3 regions of the Streptomyces sp. NPDC016562 genome follow, and region 2 is predicted to be linked to each of the others. Evidence: riboswitches for the same ligand, from Rfam matches in the RefSeq annotation. Region 2 holds a riboswitch; each other region holds the start of a gene.
What was found. A riboswitch is a leader RNA that binds a small molecule or an ion and turns the genes downstream of it on or off. The one in region 2 is predicted to bind cobalamin.
Positions count from the first base shown of each region.

Region 1 (6,746 bases), on a different contig from region 2:
CACCCGGGCCCGCTGGGGCACCGTACGGCCGGGTCCGGCTCCCTGTGGGTGCCCGAGCGCGAATGCGGCATCGCGGCGCCGGCCGGACTGGTGCGGGGCCTGCTCGACGGCTGGGTCTCGGACAGCCCGGGCACCCGGGAGTGGCGGGATCTCGAAGAAGTCTGCTGAGCCTTGGCCGTAGGCTGTACGGGCACATCGGTGGCCATAGGCGACCACCGGTGACCGGTACTTACGGAAGGCGTACGGCGGACATGTCGCAGCAGGAGAACGAGTTTGTCGGCGATGTCGGGGTCGCGAACGACGGGTACGTCGTGGACACGGAGGACTGCGCGGCGCGCGAGCTCGCCCACCGTGAGCGCGGCACCGCCCGCCCGATCACCGTCGTCGGCAACCCGGTCCTGCACCGGGAGTGCAAGGACGTCACCGAGTTCGGCGACGAGCTGGCGCAGCTGATCGACGACATGTTCGCGAGCCAGAAGGCCGCGGAGGGCGTGGGCCTGGCCGCGAACCAGATCGGCGTGGACGCCAAGGTCTTCGTCTACGACTGCCCGGACGACGACGGTGTGCGCCACACCGGTGTCGTGGTCAACCCGAAGCTCGTCGAGCTGCCGGCGGGTGCGCGGGTGCTGGACGACTCCAACGAGGGCTGCCTGTCCGTCCCGACGGCGTACGCCTCGCTGGCCCGCCCGGACTACGCCGAGGTCGAGGGCCAGGACGCGCAGGGCAACCCGATCAAGGTGCGCGGCACCGGCTACTTCGCCCGCTGCCTCCAGCACGAGACCGACCACCTGTACGGCTACCTGTACATCGACCGGCTCTCGAAGCGGGACCGCAAGGACGCCCTGCGCCAGATGGAAGAGGGCACCCCGCGCTACGAGACCGTCCCCAACGCCTAGTCCCCGCGCGGTGGCTAGGCGGCCTGCGGGCCCCGGAAGGTACGCCTGAAGGAATTCGGCGTGGTCCCCAGGGTCCGCAGGAAGTGGTGGCGCAGGGCCGCCGCGTTGCCGAAGCCGCAGCGGCCGGCGATCGCGTCCACCGTCTCGTCGGTGGACTCCAGCAGCTCCTGGGCGAGCAGCACCCGCTGGCGCAGCACCCACTGGTACGGGGTGGTGCCGGTCTCCTGGAGGAAGCGGCGGGCGAAGGTCCGCGGGGACATGTGCGCGCGCTCCGCGAGGTGCTCGACGGTGATCTCGTCCTCCAGGTGGCGGGCCATCCAGGCGATCACCTCGCCCACCGTGTCGCAGGCCGTGCGCGGCAGCGGCCGCTGGATGTACTGGGCCTGCCCGCCGTCCCGGTGGGGCGGTACGACCATGCGCCGCGCGATGGTGTTGGCCACCTCGGCGCCGTGCTCCTGGCGGACCACGTGCAGGCAGGCGTCGATGCCCGAGGCGGTGCCGGCCGAGGTGATCACCTGGCCCTCGTCGACGTAGAGCACGTCCGGGTCCACCATCGCCTGCGGGAAGCGCCGGGCCAGGGCCGGGGCGTGCATCCAGTGCGTGGTGCAGCGCCGGCCGTCCAGCAGCCCGGCCGAGCCGAGCACGAAGGCCGCGCTGCACACGCTGAGGACCCGCGCCCCCCGGTCCACGGCCCCGCGCAGGGCGTCGAGGAAGGGCTCGGGGTACTCCCGCACGGGCGCCCGCCGGTCGGCGGGCAGGCAGATCAGGTCGGCCTCGTGGAGCCGCTCCAGGCCGTGCGCGGGTGTGACGGCGAACCCGACGTCGGCCATGGTCAGGGGGCCTTCCTCGGCCGCGCACACGGCGAAGTCGTACACCGGCAGCCCCTGCTCGCTGCGGTCGATCCCGAAGACCTCGCAGAAGATCCCGAATTCGAAGGGGGTCACCCCGTCGACCAGCGCTACCGCCACGTTGTTCAGCATGACTCCAGTGTGGCAGTAATTCGCGCCTTCATGACAGTCCTGCCACTGTTTGATGTTGGTCGACCCGGCGAGAGTGGAGCCATGAACAGCTTCCTGAACTACCTCGCCGTCCTCGCCGTCGCCGCCCTCCTGCTCGGCCCGGCGCTCTACGGCATCGCCCGCGACCGCCGGATCGACCGGCAGGTACGCGCCGCCCAGCAGCGCGAGCAGCTCATCCGCCACGGGCAGCCGCAGCCGCGGCCCCGCCCGCGCACGGCCGGCGCGGCCCGCATCGTCCTGCGGCACGCCCCCGGCAAGTGAACGCCGAAGGCCCGGCGGGTGAGGTGCTCACCCGCCGGGCCCGTGATCGGACGCCGTGCGCCGTCTGCGCCGTAGCGCGGTCTGCTCGCGCGGTCTAGAAGTCCTCGTCCAGGTCGACCGTGCCCTCGACCGCGACCTGGTAGGCCGACGGCCGGCGCTCGAAGAAGTTCGTCAGCTCCTGGACGCCCTGCAGCTCCATGAAGGAGAACGGGTTCTGCGAGCCGTACACCGGCGGGAACCCGAGACGGACCAGGCGCTGGTCCGCGACGCACTCCAGGTACTCGCGCATCGACTCGGTGTTCATGCCCGGCAGGCCGTCACCGCACAGGTCGCGCCCGAACTGCAGCTCCGCCTCCACGGCCTCCTTCAGCATGTCGGTGACCTGCTGCTGGAGCGCGTCGTCGAAGAGCTCCGGCTCCTCCTTGCGGACCGTGTCCACGACCTCGAACGCGAAGTTCATGTGCATGGTCTCGTCGCGGAACACCCAGTTGGTGCCCGTCGCCAGGCCGTGCAGCAGGCCGCGCGAGCGGAACCAGTAGACGTAGGCGAAGGCGCCGTAGAAGAACAGGCCCTCGATGCACGCCGCGAAGCAGATCAGGTTCAGCAGGAAGCGGCGGCGGTCGGCCTGCGTCTCCAGCCGGTCGATCTTCTCGACGGAGTCCATCCAGCGGAAGCAGAACTGCGCCTTCTCGCGAATGGAGGGGATCTCCTCGACCGCGTCGAAGGCGGCCGCGCGGTCGTCCGGGTCGGGCAGGTAGGTGTCGAGCAGCGTCAGGTAGAACTGGACGTGCACGGCCTCCTCGAACAGCTGGCGCGACAGGTACAGGCGCGCCTCCGGGGAGTTGATGTGCTTGTAGAGCGTCAGCACCAGGTTGTTCGAGACGATCGAGTCGCCCGTCGCGAAGAACGCGACCAGACGGCCGATCATGTGCTGCTCGGCCGGCGTCAGTTTCGCCAGGTCGGCGACGTCCGAGTGGAGGTCGACCTCCTCGACGGTCCAGGTGTTCTTGATCGCGTCCCGGTAGCGCTCGTAGAAGTCCGGGTAGCGCATGGGGCGCAGGGTCAGCTCGAAGCCCGGGTCGAGGAGGTTCTTCTGTTCGCTGGTGGTCATTACTGGCAGGCCTCGCAGGACTCGGGGTTCTCAAGGGAGCAGGCCAGCGCGTCGGCGTCGACGGCCTGCGGGAGCGGGGCGGCGGCCGCCGGGACGGCGGAGCCGGACGCGGCGCGGGCGATCTTCGTCGCGGGCCGCGAGCGCAGGTAGTAGGTGGTCTTCAGGCCCTGCTTCCAGGCGTACGCGTACATCGAGCTGAGCTTGCCGATGGTGGGCGTCTCCAGGAACAGGTTCAGCGACTGCGACTGGTCGAGGAACGGCGTACGGGCCGCCGCCATGTCGATCAGACCGCGCTGCGGGATCTCCCACGCCGTGCGGTACAGCTCGCGCACCTCGGCCGGGATCCAGCCGAAGCCCTGGACCGAGCCGCTGGAGTCGCGCAGCGCCTCGCGGGTCTGGGCGTCCCACACGCCGAGCCGCTTCAGCTCGTCCACCAGGTAGGCGTTGACCTGGAGGAACTCACCGCTGAGCGTCTCGCGCTTGAAGAGGTTGGAGACCTGCGGCTCGATGCACTCGTAGACGCCCGCGATGGAGGCGATGGTCGCCGTCGGGGCGATGGCCAGGAGCAGGGAGTTGCGCATGCCGCTCTCGGCGACGCGGGCGCGCAGCGCGTCCCAGCGCTCCGGCCAGTTCAGCTCCACGTCGTAGTGGTCCGGGTGCAGGACGCCGCGCGCGGTGCGGGTCTGCTCCCAGGCCGGCAGCGGGCCGCTGCGCTCGGCGAGGTCGCAGGAGGCCTCGTAGGCGGCGAGCATGATGCGCTCGGAGAGCTTGGTGGACAGGGCCTTCGCCTCGGGGGAGTCGAAGGGCAGCTTCAGCTTGAAGAAGACGTCCTGGAGGCCCATGGCGCCCAGGCCGACCGGGCGCCAGCGGGCGTTGGAGCGGCCCGCCTGCTCGGTCGGGTAGAAGTTGATGTCCACCACGCGGTCGAGGAAGGTGACGGCGGTGCGGACGGTCTCGTCGATCCGCTCCCAGTCGATCTCACCGTCGACGACGAACGCGCCCAGGTTGACCGAGCCGAGGTTGCAGACGGCCGTCTCGCCGTCGTTGGTGACCTCGATGATCTCGGTGCAGAGGTTCGAGGAGTGCACGACCGTGCCCGGCTCGGCGGTCTGGTTCGCCGTGCGGTTGGAGGCGTCCTTGAAGGTCATCCAGCCCTGGCCGGTCTGCGCGAGGGTGCGCATCATCCGGCCGTACAGGTCGCGGGCGGGCATGGTCTTGCGGGCCAGGCCCTCGGCCTCGGCCTTGCGGTAGGCGGCGTCGAACTCGTCGCCCCACAGGTCGACCAGCTCGGGCACGTCGGCCGGGGAGAACAGCGACCACTCGGCGTCCGCGTTCACGCGGCGCATGAACTCGTCCGGGACCCAGTGGGCGAGGTTCAGGTTGTGCGTACGGCGCTGGTCCTCACCGGTGTTGTCGCGCAGCTCCAGGAACTCCTCGATGTCCGCGTGCCAGGTCTCCAGGTAGACGGCGGCGGCGCCCTTGCGGCGGCCGCCCTGGTTCACGGCGGCGACGGAGGCGTCGAGGGTCTTCAGGAACGGCACGATGCCGTTGGAGTGGCCGTTGGTGCCGCGGATCAGCGAACCGCGGGCGCGGATGCGGGAGTACGACAGGCCGATGCCGCCCGCGTGCTTCGACAGGCGCGCGACCTGGTGGTAGCGGTCGTAGATCGAGTCCAGCTCGTCCAGCGGGGAGTCCAGCAGGTAGCAGGAGGACATCTGCGGGTGGCGGGTGCCGGAGTTGAAGAGCGTGGGGGAGGAGGGCAGGTAGTCGAGGCGGCTCATCAGCCGGTACAGCGAGGCCACTTCCTCGACGGCCTGGACGCTCTCGTCCGCGGCCAGGCCGCAGGCCACGCGCAGCATGAAGTACTGCGGGGTCTCGATGACCTGGCGGGTGATGGGGTGGCGCAGCAGGTAGCGGCTGTGCAGGGTGCGCAGGCCGAAGAAGCCGAAGCGGTCGTCGGCGCCCTCGGCGAGGGTGTGCTCGACCAGCGCGTCCAGGCGGGCGGCGTGGGCCGTCACGAACTGCGCGGTGCGGTCGGCGATGAGCCCCTCGCGGTGGCCGACCGCGACGGAGGCCGAGAAGGAGGTGGAGCCCTGCCCGGCGGCCTCGTCGCGGACGGCGAGCGTCAGCAGGCGGGCGGCGAGCCGGGAGTACGCCGGGTCCTCGGAGATCAGACCGGCGGCGGCCTCGGTGGCCAGGCCGCGCAGCTCGGCGTCGTCGGCGGCGGCGCTGCGGCCGCGCAGGGCGGCGGCGGCGACCCGGCCGGGATCGGTGTCGGGGAGGTCCGCCGTCAGTTCGGTGAGGGTACGCAGCAGCGTGGCCCCCGGGCCCTCGGTGTTGTCGCCAGAAGTGGACTCGGCGCGCGGTGCTGAAGGCGCGATGGTCACGGCGGGAGCTCTCCCTCGCTCGGCCCGGTCATCGGCGGAGCGGGGCGCGGGCGGGCGCATGCGGGCGCGCCGGAGCGCGACCTACCGCATGGCGTCCACCGGCCCAACCGCGAAGCCCGGACGTGTCGGCACCCGGTTCGGTCGAGCCGGGCGCGCTGTCGGCAGGTCCTCGGACTTCGTATCCGGTAGGCGGACACTTCATACCGTTGCGGGACAGTTCCGGATTCGCACCGGATTCCCCTGCGGCGACAGCAGCCATGAGCATACATGTGGTGGGCAGTTGATGCGTGACCCCCCACATGTTGTGTCCCCCGCGACGCGCCGTCCGCACGTGGTACCTCTCCGCTATCGCCGGGGACGGCGCCGCCGAGGAAGGCGGGCAGGCCGGTCCCCCAAGGGCCGCGCGCGCCGACGCGCACAGCCGAGGGGCCCCGCGCGGTCGTCCGGCGGGGCCCCTCGGGTGCGTGGCGGGCGGGGGTCAGCAGCAGCCGAAGCCCTCGCGGGGGTCGGCCTCGCGCGCGTCCGTGCGGGCGCGCTCGAACTCGCGGCGGGTCATGACCCGCGCGTCCGGGTCGTGGGAGCGCGCGTGGGCCGCGTAGCGGTCGTAGGCCGCCTCCCCGGAGAACTCCCGTACGTAGAACCGGGCCCGCGCCAGGACGTCCCGTACGGCGCTCACGCCACCGGCTCCTTGACCCGTCCGCCGCCCGAGTCGAGGCCCGCCGCGGCGAGCTCCGCCTTCTCCTCGGCGGTCGCGATCAGCCCGGCCGGGGCGATGATCTTCGACTCGGTCCACGGGACCTCGGCGAGCGTGACCGACTCCGGCGCGCGGACGGCCTTCAGGCAGGTCCGGGCGGCGTCCAGCAGCACGATGACGATCAGCAGGGCGAAGATCACGGACAGTACCCCGTCCACCGTGGCGTTGGTGACCACGGTGTGCATCTCGCCCATGTCCTTCGCGGGCTTGAGTACCTTCCCGGCGTCGATGCCGTCCTGGTAGGTGCTGCGCTGCGCGAAGAAGCCGATCTTCGGGTTGTCGGAGAAGATCTTCTGGTAGCTGGCGGTGAGGGTCACG
Region 1 is NZ_JBIBRZ010000001.1:480,148-486,893, reverse strand. Features, by position in the region: gene ACF059_RS02205 (tetratricopeptide repeat protein) at 1-168, shown strand, start outside; gene def (peptide deformylase) at 252-896, shown strand; gene ACF059_RS02195 (helix-turn-helix domain-containing protein) at 911-1,876, opposite strand; gene ACF059_RS02190 (hypothetical protein) at 1,958-2,176, shown strand; gene ACF059_RS02185 (ribonucleotide-diphosphate reductase subunit beta) at 2,271-3,287, opposite strand; gene ACF059_RS02180 (ribonucleoside-diphosphate reductase subunit alpha) at 3,287-5,674, opposite strand; cobalamin riboswitch at 5,817-5,949, opposite strand; gene ACF059_RS02175 (CstA-like transporter-associated (seleno)protein) at 6,153-6,350, opposite strand; gene ACF059_RS02170 (carbon starvation CstA family protein) at 6,347-6,746, opposite strand, start outside.
Region 1: another riboswitch for cobalamin. It lies ahead of ACF059_RS02180 (ribonucleoside-diphosphate reductase subunit alpha); the one in region 2 lies ahead of cobN (cobaltochelatase subunit CobN).

Region 2 (6,746 bases):
AGCGAGGCCGCGAGGCGGACCGCGTCGTCCAGCAGGCCGATGACGTGCGGGAACGCGTCGCGGAAGAAGCCCGAGATGCGCAGGGTCACGTCGATGCGGGGACGGCCCAGCTCGGCGAGCGGGATGGCTTCCAGGCCGGTCACGCGGCGCGAGGCCTCGTCCCAGACGGGGCGCACGCCGAGCAGGGAGAGGGCCTCCGCCACGTCGTCGCCCGAGGTGCGCATCGCGCTCGTGCCCCACAGGGACAGGCCGACCGAGGCCGGCCACTCGCCGTTGTCCGTGCGGTAGCGGGTCAGGAGGGACTCCGCGAGGGCCTGGCCCGTCTCCCACGCCAGGCGGGAGGGGACGGCCTTCGGGTCCACGGAGTAGAAGTTGCGGCCCGTCGGCAGGACGTTGACCAGGCCGCGCAGCGGCGAGCCGGAGGGGCCGGCGGGGACGAAGCCGCCGTCCAGGGCCGAGACCACGTGGGCGATCTCGTCCGTCGTCCCGGCCAGGCGCGGGACGACCTCGCGCGCCGCGAAGGTCAGGACGTCCGTCACCGACTGCGGGTGGCCCGCCGTGACCGAGGCCACGGCGTCGAGGGACCACTGCGCGTCCTCCATCGCCTGGACCAGGGCGCGGGCCTGCTCCTCGATGGCGTCCGCCGAGGTACGGGTGGCCGCGGACTCGTCCAGGCCCAGCGCCTCGCGCAGGCCCGGAAGGGCCGTCGTGCCGCCCCAGATCTGGCGGGCGCGCAGGATGGCGAGGACCAGATTGACGCGGGCCGGACCGGTCGGGGCGCCGCCCAGGACGTGCAGGCCGTCGCGGATCTGGGCGTCCTTGACCTCGCACAGCCAGCCGTCGACGTGGAGCAGGAAGTCGTCGAAGCCGTCGTCGTCCGGGCGTTCGGCCAGACCCAGGTCGTGGTCGAGCTTCGCGGCCTGGATGAGGGTCCAGATCTGGGCGCGGATGGCCGGGAGTTTGGCCGGGTCCATCGCGGAGATCTGGGCGTACTCGTCCAGGTGCTGCTCCAGGCGTGCGATGTCGCCGTACGACTCCGCGCGCGCCATCGGCGGTACGAGGTGGTCGACCAGGGTGGCGTGCACGCGGCGCTTGGCCTGGGTGCCCTCGCCCGGGTCGTTGACCAGGAACGGGTAGATGAGGGGCAGGTCGCCGAGCGCGGCGTCGGGCGCGCAGGACGCCGAGAGGCCGGCGTTCTTGCCCGGGAGCCATTCGAGGTTGCCGTGCTTGCCCAGGTGGATCATCGCGTCGGCACCGAAACCGCCGTCGTGGGCGCCGGCCTGGATCCAGCGGTAGGCCGCCAGGTAGTGGTGCGACGGGGGGAGGTCCGGGTCGTGGTAGATCGCGATCGGGTTCTCGCCGAAGCCGCGCGGCGGCTGGATCAGGATGAGGAGGTTCCCGCGGCGCAGCGCGGCCAGGACGATGTCGCCCTCCGGGTTGGCGGAGCGGTCGACGAACATGTTGCCGGGGGCCTCGCCCCAGTGCTCCTCGACGCTCTCGCGCAGGTCGGCGGGGAGCTCGGCGAACCAGCGCTTGTAGTCGGCGGCCGGGATGCGGACCGGGTTGCGGGCCAGCTGCTCCTCGGTGAGCCAGTCCTGGTCGTGGCCGCCGGCCTCGATCAGGGCGCGGATCAGCTCGTCGCCGTCGCCGGAGACCAGGCCGGGGATCTCGGGGACGGGGCCGAAGTCGTAGCCCTCGGCGATGAGCGTGCGCAGCAGTTCGACGGCGCTGGCCGGGGTGTCCAGGCCCACCGCGTTGCCGATGCGGGAGTGCTTGGTGGGGTACGCCGACAGGACCAGGGCGATCTTCTTGTCGCGGCGGTCGATGTGGCGCAGGCGGGCGTGGCGTACGGCGATGCCGGCGACGCGGGAGGCGCGCTCGGGGTCGGCCACGTAGGCGGGGAGGCCGTCCTCGTCGATCTCCTTGAAGGAGAACGGGACGGTGATCAGGCGGCCGTCGAATTCGGGTACGGCGACCTGGGTGGCGGCGTCGAGGGGGGAGAGGCCCTCGTCGTTCTCCTCCCAGGTACCGCGGGAGCCGGTCAGGCACAGGGCCTGGAGGATCGGCACACCGAGCGCGGCGAGCGCGCCCGCGTCCCAGGACTCGTCGTCGCCGCCGGCGGAGGCGGTGGCGGGACGGGTGCCGCCGGCCGCGAGGACGGTGGTGATGATCGCGTCCGCGGACTCCAGGGCCTGGATGAGCTCGGGCTCCGGGGTGCGGAGGGAGGAGACGTAGAGGGGGAGCGGCTCGGCGCCGTGGGCCTCGATGGCGTCGCACAAGGCGTGGACGAAGGCGGTGTTGCCGCTCATCTGGTGGGCGCGGTAGTAGAGGACGGCGACCTTGGGGGTGGGGGCCGCCGTGGTGGTGCCGGGGGTGGTGCCCGTGCCCGTGGTGGAGGCCGTGCCTGTGGTGGGGGCCGTGCCTGTGCTTGGGGCGGGTGCCGGGCGGTCCAGGGGGCCCCAGGTGGGGGAGGCGGCGGGGGGTTCGAAGCCGTGGCCGGTGAGCAGGACGGTGTCCGAGAGGAACCGGGCCAGCTGGTCGAGGTTGGCCGGGCCGCCGTGCGCGAGGTAGCCGTGGGCCTCGGCCGCGATGCCGATCGGGACCGTGGAGGCCTCCATCAGCTGGGCGTCCGGGGCCTGTTCTCCGGTGAGGACCACCACGGGGCGGCTCTGGCCGGGGGCGAGGAGGACGTCGAGGCCCTCCTGCCAGGCGCGGAGTCCGCCGAGGAGGCGTACGACGACCAGGTCGACTCCGTCGAGGAGTCCGGGGAGGTCGTCGAGAGGGAGGCGGGAGGGGTTCGCGAACCGGTACGGGACGGGGGCGTCAGCCGTGTTCGCGGCGCGAGCGCTGAGCAGATCGGTGTCGGACGTCGACAGCAGCAGGATCATGCGGCGGCAGGCCTTCCTCGGGGTTTCCGCGCCCCGGGCAGTGAGGACAGCGGGAGTTCCTGACTTGCCCGGCGGTGTGGCTCTGCCGGGTTCACAGTGGCGGGACCGCGCCGGAATCTCACCGGGCTTCCTCCCATGTCGCCGTCCTCGGCGACGGCGGGCCGTGTGGTCCGCCGGAAGGTCATCTTAGGGCGTGAGTTTGTGCAGGCCGGGCCGGGGTGGGCGTGGGCGGGGGCGGGTGGGGGTCGGGGGCTTTGCCGGGGGTGGCGCTGGAGGTGTTGGCGCGGCGCCGTTGCCGGGGCTCTGCCCCGGGCCCCGCGCCTCAAACGCCGGCGGGGCTGGTGTGGGTGGCGGGGCGGGAGTGGGCGGCGGAGCTGGAGTGGGCGGCGGAGCTGGATGGGCGGGGCTTTTCCCGGGCCCCGTAGGCGGGGGGGTGGGGGCCGCGCCTCGGTTGGTGGGGGCGGGAGGGGCTTTGCCGGGGGTGGCGCTGGGGGTGTTGGCGCGGCGCCGTTGCGGGGGGGGGGCCCCCCCCCCCCGGCCCCCGACCCCGCCCCGGGGGGGGGGGGGGGGGGGGGGGGGGGGGGGGGGGGGGGGGGGGGGGGGGGGGGGCTGGATGGGCGGGGCTCTGCCCCGGGCCCCGCGCCTCAAACGCCGGCGGGGCTGGAGTGGGCGGCGCGGGGTGGAATCGCGGTGGGGGAGTGCTGGTGGTGGGGGTGGATTGGCTGGTGGGGGTGGAGGCGGGGAGGGGCGTGCGGTTGTGGGTGGGGTGGAGGCCGGGAGGGGGTGGGGTTTCTGGTGGGGGTGGGGGCCGGGATGGGGGGTGGGGTGACTGGTGGTGGCAGGAGGGTGGTGACGGACACAGGTCGGGGGATCGGAATCGTGGGTATGCTCGCCGCCATGCCCCAGCCCCCCTCCGCCGTATCGCGGGACGAACCCGTCATACGGGATCGCGGTGACGCATGCCCCGGTGCGCTGCGGCTGCACGCGGCGGACGACGGGTACCTCGCCCGTGTGCGGATCCCCGGCGGAGCGCTGACCGCGCGCCAGGGGTCCCTGCTCGCGCTGGCCGCCGACCGGTTCGGCGACGGGCACCTGGAGCTCACCTCCCGCGGCAACGTCCAGGTGCGCGGCCTCGCCGAGGGGTGCGGCGCCGGGCTCGCGCGGCTGCTCGACTCCGCCGGGCTGTTGCCCGCGCCCGGTCACGAGCGGGTGCGCAACATCGTGGCCACGCCCGCCTCGCAGGACGTGCTGCCCTGGGTCCGCGAACTGGACCGGCTGCTGTGCGCGAACGCGCGGGTCACCGCCCTGTCCGGGCGGTTCCTCTTCGCCTTCGACGACGGGCGCGGGGACGTGGCCGCCCTGGAGCCGGACATCACCGTGCTCGGCCGGCCGGGGGCGGGGGAGCGGGCGCTGGTGCGTCTGGGGCCGGCCGCCTCCGGCGCCGTGGCCGTCGCCGCGCAGGACGCCCCGCGCGCCGCACTGCTCGCCGCCGAGTACTTCCTCGACGCCGCCGACGCGGCCGGCACCCGGGCCTGGCGGGTGAGCGAGCTTCCCCCGGAACACGGCCTGGACGAGGGCGAGTTCGGCGCGCGGCTGGCCGCCGCCGGTATCGAGGCGACGCGCGAGGCCGCGGTGGACTGGCCGTACTGCCCGCCGCCCCAGCCCTGGGGCCGGGGCGCGGGACCGGGCCCGCGCGGAGCCCTGTGCGTCCTGCCCCCGCTGGGGCGGCTGACCACCGAACAGTGGCGGGTCTTGGTGCGGGTCGCCGAGCACGGCGATGGGCTGCGGATCACCCCGTGGCGCACCGTCATCCTGCCCGGCGCCCCGCTCGGGGAGCCGGTCGACGGCCCGGCCCTGCTGGAGGCCGCCGGGCTGGTCGTGTCCCCCGACAGTCCCTGGCTGTCCGTCACCGCCTGTACGGGGCGCCCCGGTTGCGCGAAATCCCTCGCGGACGTACGCGCCGACGCGCGCGCCCTCGTCGAGCGGGCCCTGGGGCCGCTGCCCGTGCACTGGTCCGGGTGCGAGCGCCGGTGCGGGCACCCGCGGGGGACGCAGTGGGTCGACGTGGTAGCCACGCAGGACGGCTACCGGCTCTCCGCGCACGGGCAGGCCCTGTCGCATCAGCCGTACCAGACGCACCAGCCGTACCAGCAAGGCCTACAAGACCTGGCGGACGCCCTGACGGCCGCACGCGAGATCCCCTCATCACCTCAGAGTCCGAAGACGCAGTGAAGAAATGAGCGAGTACACCGTGTTCGAGTACGAGAAGGACGGCGCCGCGATCTACCGCCAGTCCTTTGCCACGATCCGCGCCGAGGCGGACCTCTCCGGGCTGCCCGCCTCGGTCGCCCAGGTCGCGGTGCGCATGATTCACGCGTGCGGGATGACCGACCTCCCGCAGGACCTGGGGTACACCCCCGAGGTGGTGCTGCGCGCCCGCGCCGCGCTGGAGGCGGGCGCGCCGATCCTGTGCGACGTGCAGATGGTCGCGAGCGGGGTCACCCGCAAGCGCCTGCCCGCCGACAACGAGGTGATCTGCACGCTCTCGGACCCGGCGGTGCCGGAGCTGGCCGCGAAGATGGGCACCACCCGCAGCGCCGCCGCGCTCGAAGTGTGGCGCGACCGCGGCCTGTTGGAGGGCTCGGTGATCGCCGTCGGCAACGCGCCGACCGCACTGTTCCGGCTGCTGGAGATGATCGAGGAGGGCGCCCCGCGCCCGGCCGCCGTCATCGGCGTGCCCGTCGGCTTCATCGGCGCGGCCGAATCCAAGGACGCCCTCGCCGCCCACCCCTCCGGCCTCGACCACCTGATCGTGCGCGGCCGCCGGGGCGGCAGCGCCATCGCCGCCGCGGCCGTCAACGCCATTGCGAGCGTGGCCGAATGAGCACCAGGACCAGTGACGGCAAGGGGCGCCTCTACGGGGTCGGGCTCGGGCCCGGCGACCCGAACCTGATGACCCTGCGCGCCGTCGAGGTGATCGGCGAAGCCGACGTCGTCGCCTACCACAGCGCCCGGCACGGCCGTTCCATCGCCCGCTCGATCGCCGCGAAGCACCTGCGCGAGACGCACATCGAGGAGCCGCTGGTCTATCCGGTCACCACCGAGACCACCGACCACCCCGGGGGCTACCAGGGCGCGATGGAGGAGTTCTACGAGTCCGCCGCCGCCCGCCTGGCCGTCCACCTGGACGCCGGCCGGACCGTCGCCGTGCTCGCGGAGGGCGACCCGCTCTTCTACAGCTCGTACATGCACATGCACAAGCGGCTCGCGGACCGGTACGAGACCGAGGTCATCCCCGGTGTCACGTCGGTCAGTGCCGCCGCCGCCCGGCTCGGCACGCCGCTCGTGGAGGGTGAGGAGGTCCTGACCATCCTCCCCGGCACCCTGCCCGAGGAGGAGCTCACCGCCCGCCTCGCCGCCACCGATTCGGCGGTCGTGATGAAGCTCGGCCGGACCTTCCCGGCGGTGCGCGCCGCCATGGAGAACAGCGGCCGGCTCGCCGAGGCCCGCTACGTGGAACGCGCCACCATGGCCGGCGAGCGCACCGGCGTCCTCGCCGACACCGACCCCGGCAGCGTGCCGTACTTCGCCGTCGCCGTGGTGCCCAGCCGCATCGGCAACCCGGGCAGCGTGCCCTCCGGTCCCGGTGAGGTCGTGGTCGTCGGCACCGGCCCGGCGGGCCCGCTGTGGCTCACCCCGCAGACCCGGCGGGCGCTGGCCGACGCCGAGGTGCTGGTGGGCTACACCACCTATCTGGACCGGGTCCCGGTGAAGCCGGGCCAGATCCGGCACGGCTCCGACAACAAGGTGGAGTCGGAGCGCGCCGAGTTCGCGCTCGACCTCGCCCGGCGCGGACAG
Region 2 is NZ_JBIBRZ010000002.1:495,373-502,118, forward strand. Features, by position in the region: gene cobN (cobaltochelatase subunit CobN) at 1-2,888, opposite strand, end outside; cobalamin riboswitch at 2,921-3,079, opposite strand; gene ACF059_RS10090 (cobalamin biosynthesis protein CobG) at 3,786-5,120, shown strand; gene ACF059_RS10095 (precorrin-8X methylmutase) at 5,125-5,772, shown strand; gene ACF059_RS10100 (precorrin-2 C(20)-methyltransferase) at 5,769-6,746, shown strand, end outside.

Region 3 (6,746 bases), 1.0 Mb from region 2:
ATCCAGAACCGTTTGTGCGGGCTGCGCCCCATGGCGACGACCTCGCGGACGGTCAGCCCGAGCGTGCCGCTCGCGTCCTGCGGTACGACCGCCACGCGCCGCGCCCGTTCCTTGACGGTGAGCGCGGCCGCGTCGGCGCCGTCGAGCAGGATCCGGCCGGCGGTGGGCCGCAGGACGCCGTAGACGCAGCGCAGCAGGGTGGTCTTGCCGCTGCCGTTGGGGCCGACCACGCCCACCGTCTCGCCGGGCCGGGCGGTGAGGTCGACGCCGTGCAGCAGGGTGTGCCCGTCGGTCTCGTACCGCACGCCCCGCACGGCGAGTTCCACCGGCCGCGCCGATGTCCCGGTCATCCGGTGACCCCCTCGGTCCGGCTGGAGCGGCGCAGCATCCACAGGAAGAACGGCCCGCCGACGAGCGCGGTGACCACGCCGACCGGGATCTCCTCGGGCGCGGCGGCCGTACGGGCGAGCAGGTCGGCCAGGAGCAGGAACACGGCCCCGCCCAGCGCGGCCACCGGCAGGAGCGCCCGGTGTCCGGCGCCGACGACCATCCGCGCGGCGTGCGGGACCATCAGCCCGACGAAGCCGATCGCGCCGCTGTAGGCGACGAGCACGCCGATGACCAGCGAGGTGAGCACGAAGACGGCGGCGCGGAACCGTCCGGTGTCCAGGCCCAGGGTGTGCGCGCCCTCCTCCCCGGCGAGGAGCAGGTCGAGCGGCCGGGCGAGGGCGACGAGCAGGACGGTGCCGACGAGCAGGGCCGTGGCGGGCAGCGCCAGTTCGTCCCAGCGGGCCCCGCCGAGGCCTCCGAGGGTCCAGAAGAGGACGGAGCGGATCTGGTCGGGGTGCGCGGCGAGCACCAGGACGAGGCTGGTGAGGGCGGACAGGACGTACTGGACGGCGACTCCGGCCAGGATGAGCCGGCCGGTGGTGAAGCTCGCGCCGCGCCGGGCCATCGCGTAGACGGCGACGAGCGCGCCCATCGAACCGGCGAAGGCGGCGAGCGGCACGCCCACCCCGCCGGCGAATCCGGCGGCCCCCGCCCCCGCTCCCGCCCCGGCTCCGGCCCCGAAGACGATCACGAGGACGGCTCCCGCCGAGGCGCCGGAGGAGGCGCCGAGCAGGAAGGGGTCCGCGAGCTGGTTGCGTACGAGCGCCTGCAGCACGGTGCCCGCCACCGCGAGCCCCGCCCCGACCACGGCCCCCAGGAGCACGCGCGGCATCCGGACGTCCCACACGATGGAGGCGAAGGCCCCGGTGCGCCGCTCGCCGGACAGGCCGCCGAGGACGATGTCCAACACCCGGCCCGGGGCGATCCGTACCGGCCCCAGGGCCAGGCCCGCGACGGCGGACGCGGCGAGCGCGCAGACGAGTACGAGCAGGACGGTGGCGGTGCGCAGCCTCACGGGGCATCGGGGTGGAGCTGGCGGCCCAGGGACTCGACCGCGTCGGCGACGCGTACGCCCAGGACGGCGGAGGAGAGCGGCAGGACGACGAACCGCCGGTTCTTGACGGCGGGGACCCCGGCGAGGGCCGGGTCGTTCACCAGGCGCTGCTTCTTGGCTTCGACGGTGGTGCCGCCGTAGTCGTAGATGAGGACGACCTCGGGTGCCCGCTCGATGACCTTCTCCCACGACACCTCACCGAAGGTGTCCTTGAGGTCCGCGAAGACGTTCGTGCCGCCCGCGAGGGAGACGATCTCGTTGCCGATGCCGTTGCCCCCCGAGGTGGAGGCGGAGGTCTCGCCCGAGTCGTAGACGAAGACGGACGGCCGGGGCGCGTCCTTGACTCGGGCGGTCACCGCGTCGATGCGGCGCTGCTCGTCCTCGACGAGCCGGGCGCCGCGCTCGGGCACGCCGAAGGTGCGGGCGACCTCGGTGATCTCGGTCTTGAGCTGGTCGAAGCCGACCCGCCCCTCGGAGCAGTACTCCACGTTCAGCCGGGAGTTGATGCCCGCCTTCGCGAGCGCCTCGCGGTCGCGGCCCTGCGCCTTGTCGAAGGCGCTGGCGTATCCGCCGTACACGAAGTCGGGATCGGCGCCGAACAGGACCTCCTTGGAGGGGTATTCCCTGGCCAGCACCTTGATCTTGTCGTAGGCGGGCCGGTAGAGCGGCAGCACGGCGTCGTCGAGATAGGCGGAGCCGACGATCCGCTCGCCCAGCCCGAGGGCGAGCAGCAGCTCGGTGGAGTGCTGGTTCATGGTGACGGCGCGCTGGGGCGGGGCCTGATAGGTGCTGCTCACCCCGCAGTTGGTGAGGGTGTACGGGAAACCGGGCGCGGCGGCGGAGTCCGCGGCGGCCCCGTGCTCCCGCACGTCCGGTGAACTGCCGCACGCGGCCAGGGGTATGAGGAGGACGAGGGGAACGAAGGCGCGGCAAAGGGCGCGGGTGCGCGACATGGCGAAGGCCTCTCCGGGGGATCCGCGTCCCCTGGTCGACGTGAAGAACGAGCAGAGGCGGTGCGTCAGTGTCTGACTCCCGGATCTCCCGCGGGGGGACGTCCGGTCACAGTGGCGGGACCGCACCGGAATCGCACCGGTTTCCTGTCCTGCACCGCCTGGGTGACGTGCCCCAGTCTGCCAGAACGGCGGGAGGGCGCGGGCGGCGGCAAGGGGGTCCGCCGACGCGCGGGTGGCGGAAGCCGGGGTCGCGGAGGATCGTGGGCAGGGTAGCCGTGGATCGGGAGGTCCGCCATGCGCCGCAGCCGAGCACCGGGCCGCTCGCGGAGCGCCTTCGCGGCGGTCGCGCTGCTGGCCCCCGCCCTCCTGGTGCCCGCGCTGGTGGCCGGGGCGCCCGGCGGATCCGGGGAGACGGTCTCCCTCACGGGTGACGGGCCCGGACAGCGCCTCGACGTCACGCTCACGCAGGTGGTCGACCCGGCCGCCCCCGCACGCTCCGCCACTGTCGAGCCCGGCGGCGACGACCGGCTCGTCGCGGTGCGGTTCCACCTGGAGAACACCGGGACGGCCGACTACGAGGACTCCCCCGCGGCCTGCGCGCATCTGCTCGACGCCACCGGGCAGCGGTTCACCGGGCTCGACCTCCCCACGACCGCCGGGCCGCGCTTCCCCGACACCCTCACGCTCCGGCCCGGCGGCGACGCGGAGGGCTTCGTGACCTTCCGGCTGCCGAAGGACGCCGGCCCGGCCGCGGTCCAGTTCGCCCTGAACGGCGGCTTCGCGGACGACGTGGGCCAGTGGAGCCTGCCCTGAGGGCGGCCCGCGGTCGTCAGGACGCGCGCCAGACCGTCATGTCCGCGGTCACCCACTGAGGCCAGTTCTTCAACTGCACCAGCGACTTGTTCTGGATCACGAAGAGCGCGATGTCGCCCGACGGGTGCTTGATGCAGAACGCGCTGCCGTTCGTCGCCCCGGCCAGCCCGAACTCGCGCGTGTCGACGTCCGTGAGGGCGGCCCGGCACACGTCCAGGGAGCCCTGCTGATCGGGGAACAGCATGGTGATCACGCTGGAGTCGCTCTCCAGGTCGCAGCCGGTCCTCTCGCAGTTCAGCCGGATGTCCCCCGAGCGGTCCTGGCGCTGGGCCGGTTCTTTTTTGACGCCGACCGAGTTCTCCGTGTCCAGGCGCACCCCGGCGTACGGGACGGCTGCGGGCGGCTTGGACTCCTGGGGCGGGCCCGACGCCGGTCCGGCGGCTCCCGCCGTCCCGCCGCCGGTCGCGGACGCGGCCGAACCCGACGCCGTCCCCGCGGCCGGTCCCGACACCGGTCCCGAGGGGGTCTTCTGCGCCGCCGGGGACCCGTTGCGGACGCGCAGCAGCCTGCCGATGTCGTCCATGTACGTCCAGGCCAGACCGGTCAGCACCATGGCCGACGTCGTCACCGCCGCAGCGGTGACCAGTGCGACGCGCCGCCTGCGGGCCCGCCGTTGCTCCGGTGCGGCCGGGGCCGGCGCGGGCCGCCACCGCCGCAGCAGCGGCGTCGTGTGCACCGAGGTGGGATCCGGAACAGGAGCAGGGACCTCCACCTCCGGCCCCATCAGCTCGCGCCAGACGGCCGGGCCGCCGCCCGCATCCGCGTCCGCCCCCAGCCGCTGCCGGCACCACGCCACGATCTCCGCCGGGGTGGCCCGCTCCTTGGGATCGGCGGCCAGGCACCGGGCGATCACCGGGCGCAGCTGCTCGGGCAGGTGGGACAGGTCGGGCTGGGAGTGCACGATCCGGAACATGACGCTCAGCTGGGGGCCGCCTCCGTACAGCGCCTCGCCCGTCGCCGCGAACGCCGCCGTCTGGCCCAGCGTGAAGACGTCGGTGGCCGCCGTGACCTCGCCCGACGACGCCTGTTCGGGCGCCATGTACTGCGGCGTCCCGATGGCGTTGCCCGTCCCGGTGGCCGCGGTGACGCCGGACGCCAGCGAGATCCCGAAGTCGATGACCCGGGGACCGTCCGCGGCCAGCAGCACGTTCGACGGCTTCAGGTCCCGGTGCACGATGCCCGCGCCGTGGATGGCCTGGAGCGCCTCGGCCACCCCCGCCATCAGCCACAGCACGGCGGGAACCGGCAGCGGTCCGCGGCGGGCGACGGCCTCGGACAGCGAGGGGCCGGGCACGTACAGGGTGGCCAGCCACGGCGGGGTCCCGTCCGCCTCGGCGTCGATCAGCTCGGCGGTGTACGCCCCCTTGACCCGGCGGGCCGCCTCCACCTCCCGGCGGAACCGCCGCCGGAACGCCGGGTCCTCGGCCAGCTCCGGGCGTACGACCTTGATCGCCACAGGGCGGCCGCCCCGGGTGTGCGACAGGTAGACCCGGCCCATGCCACCGGCGCCGAGCCGAGCGGCGAGGCGGTATCCGGCCACGGTCGGCGGGTCCTCCGCCAGCAGGGGCTGGAACACCTCGGTCGCGCTGTTCATCGGTCTCCCCCCGATCACCTGATCAACCGATGAGTTGATCCACATCCACCGCCACACCCTAAGCGCCGTGCGGCGACGGGAATCCGCGGGGGGAGCCGACTCCCTCACGCCCCGGCGGGCCGCTCTTCCCAGCGCCCCGGGAGCGCGGTCCGGGCGGCCAGGGCGGCCGTCTGCGCGAAGGCGGGGACGTGGCCGGTGCCGCCGCGGCCCGAGACCGAGAGGCAGGCGGCGGCCGTCCCGTAGGCCACGGCGTCCGCGAGGGTGTCGCCGAGGGCGAGGCGGGCGGTGGCGGTCCCGGTGAAGCAGTCGCCCGCGCCGGTAGCGTCGACCGGCGCCGGGTTCACGGGCACGGTGTGGAAGGCCTGCCGCGCGCCGTCGTCGAGCAGGAGCCGGCCGGCGCCCGCGGTGACCACGACCGTACGGGCGCCCAGGGCGCGCAGGCGGGTCGCGGCGGTGCGCGGGTCGTCGGTGTCCACCAGGGCCCGGGCGTCGGCCGGGCAGGAGGTCTTGAGCAGCCCGGTCAGCGGGGCGATGCGCGCCAGCAGGTCCCGGGCCTGGGGCCGGTCGGTCAGCCGGGGGCGGAAGTTGGGGTCGTACGTGAGGTGCCCGCCCGCCCCGTGCACGAGGTGCGCGGCGGCCAGTACGGCGTCGCGGCTGCTCGGCGACAGGGCACCGGTGACGCCGCTGGTGATCAGGGCCCGGCACCGGGTCAGAAGCGGCCGCCAGGACTCGATGTGCCGGGGTGCGAGGGTGGAACCGGCGCTGCGGGCGCGCCAGTAGACGAACTCGCGCTCGCCGTCGGTGTCGGCGCAGAGCAGGTAGGCGCCGTTGGGGTGCGGGGCCCGGTGGACGTGGGTGACGTCCACGCCGAGCTCGGCGGCCCGCCGCAGCAGCGGCACGCTCAGCTCGTCGTCACCCACGACGGTGAGCAGGGCGGTCCGCGCCCCGGCCGCGGCCGCGGCGGCCGCCGCGTTGAGGGCGTCCCCGGAGTAGGAGAGGCGCGCCCGCGTGCCGGCGGTGGCCGCGCTCAGGGCGGTGTCCGCGTGGATCTCGACGAGCACCTCCCCGAGCACGAGGACGTCGTAACCCGTCACCGCGGGGACCTCGCGCAGCAGCCGTCGCCGCACGGCCCGGAAGGTCCGGCAGCTCCGGCCGCTCCGAGCGGCTCCGCCGGTTCGGCCAGCGCGGCGAACAAGGCGGCCAACTCCCCCGGCTTGGTGGGCAGTCCGTCCCCTATGCCGACGGCGGTCGCACCGGCGGCGAGCCACCCGGGGACCTCGGCGGGCCGGATCCCGCCGGTCGGGATGAGCACCGCCTCGGGCAGGACGGCCCTGAGGGAGCGGAGGAAGCCGGGACCGCCCACGTGCGCCGGGAAGACCTTGGCGGCGCCGGCCGCCCGTACGGCGGAGGCGATCTCGCCGGGGGTGAAGCCGCCCTCGACGAAGACGGCTTCACGGCGCTCGGCGACCTCGCGGACCTCGGGGGCGGGATACGGGGAGATCAGGAAGGCGGCGCCCGCGTCCAGGGCGGTCTCGGCCTGCGCGCCGGTGGTGACCGTGCCCACGCCGAGGAGGGCGCGGCGGCCGTGCGCGTCGCGGAGCGGGAGCGTACGGGCGAGGGCGTCGGCCCAGCCCGGGGTGGTGGTGGTCAGTTCCACCGCCCGGCAGCCCGCGGCGAGCAGGGCGGTGGTGTGGCGGACGGCCTCGTCGGCGTCGGCGTGACGCAGCACGGGCAGGAGGCGCTGGGCGGCCATCACGTCGTACGGGTGGCAGGACAAAGGACCCTCCCCTCGTTCCACGTAGTGGAACGGGGTATCGTCATGCGGAACGATGTGGTCTAGACCCTACACAGGCCGGGAGTTCGCGTGTCAACACACCTGCCA
Region 3 is NZ_JBIBRZ010000002.1:1,539,997-1,546,742, reverse strand. Features, by position in the region: gene ACF059_RS14685 (ABC transporter ATP-binding protein) at 1-350, opposite strand, end outside; gene ACF059_RS14680 (FecCD family ABC transporter permease) at 347-1,405, opposite strand; gene ACF059_RS14675 (ABC transporter substrate-binding protein) at 1,402-2,397, opposite strand; cobalamin riboswitch at 2,443-2,583, opposite strand; gene ACF059_RS14670 (hypothetical protein) at 2,692-3,210, shown strand; gene ACF059_RS14665 (serine/threonine-protein kinase) at 3,227-4,864, opposite strand; gene ACF059_RS14660 (PfkB family carbohydrate kinase) at 4,969-5,991, opposite strand; gene ACF059_RS14655 (bifunctional 4-hydroxy-2-oxoglutarate aldolase/2-dehydro-3-deoxy-phosphogluconate aldolase) at 5,955-6,641, opposite strand.
Region 3: another riboswitch for cobalamin. It lies ahead of ACF059_RS14675 (ABC transporter substrate-binding protein); the one in region 2 lies ahead of cobN (cobaltochelatase subunit CobN).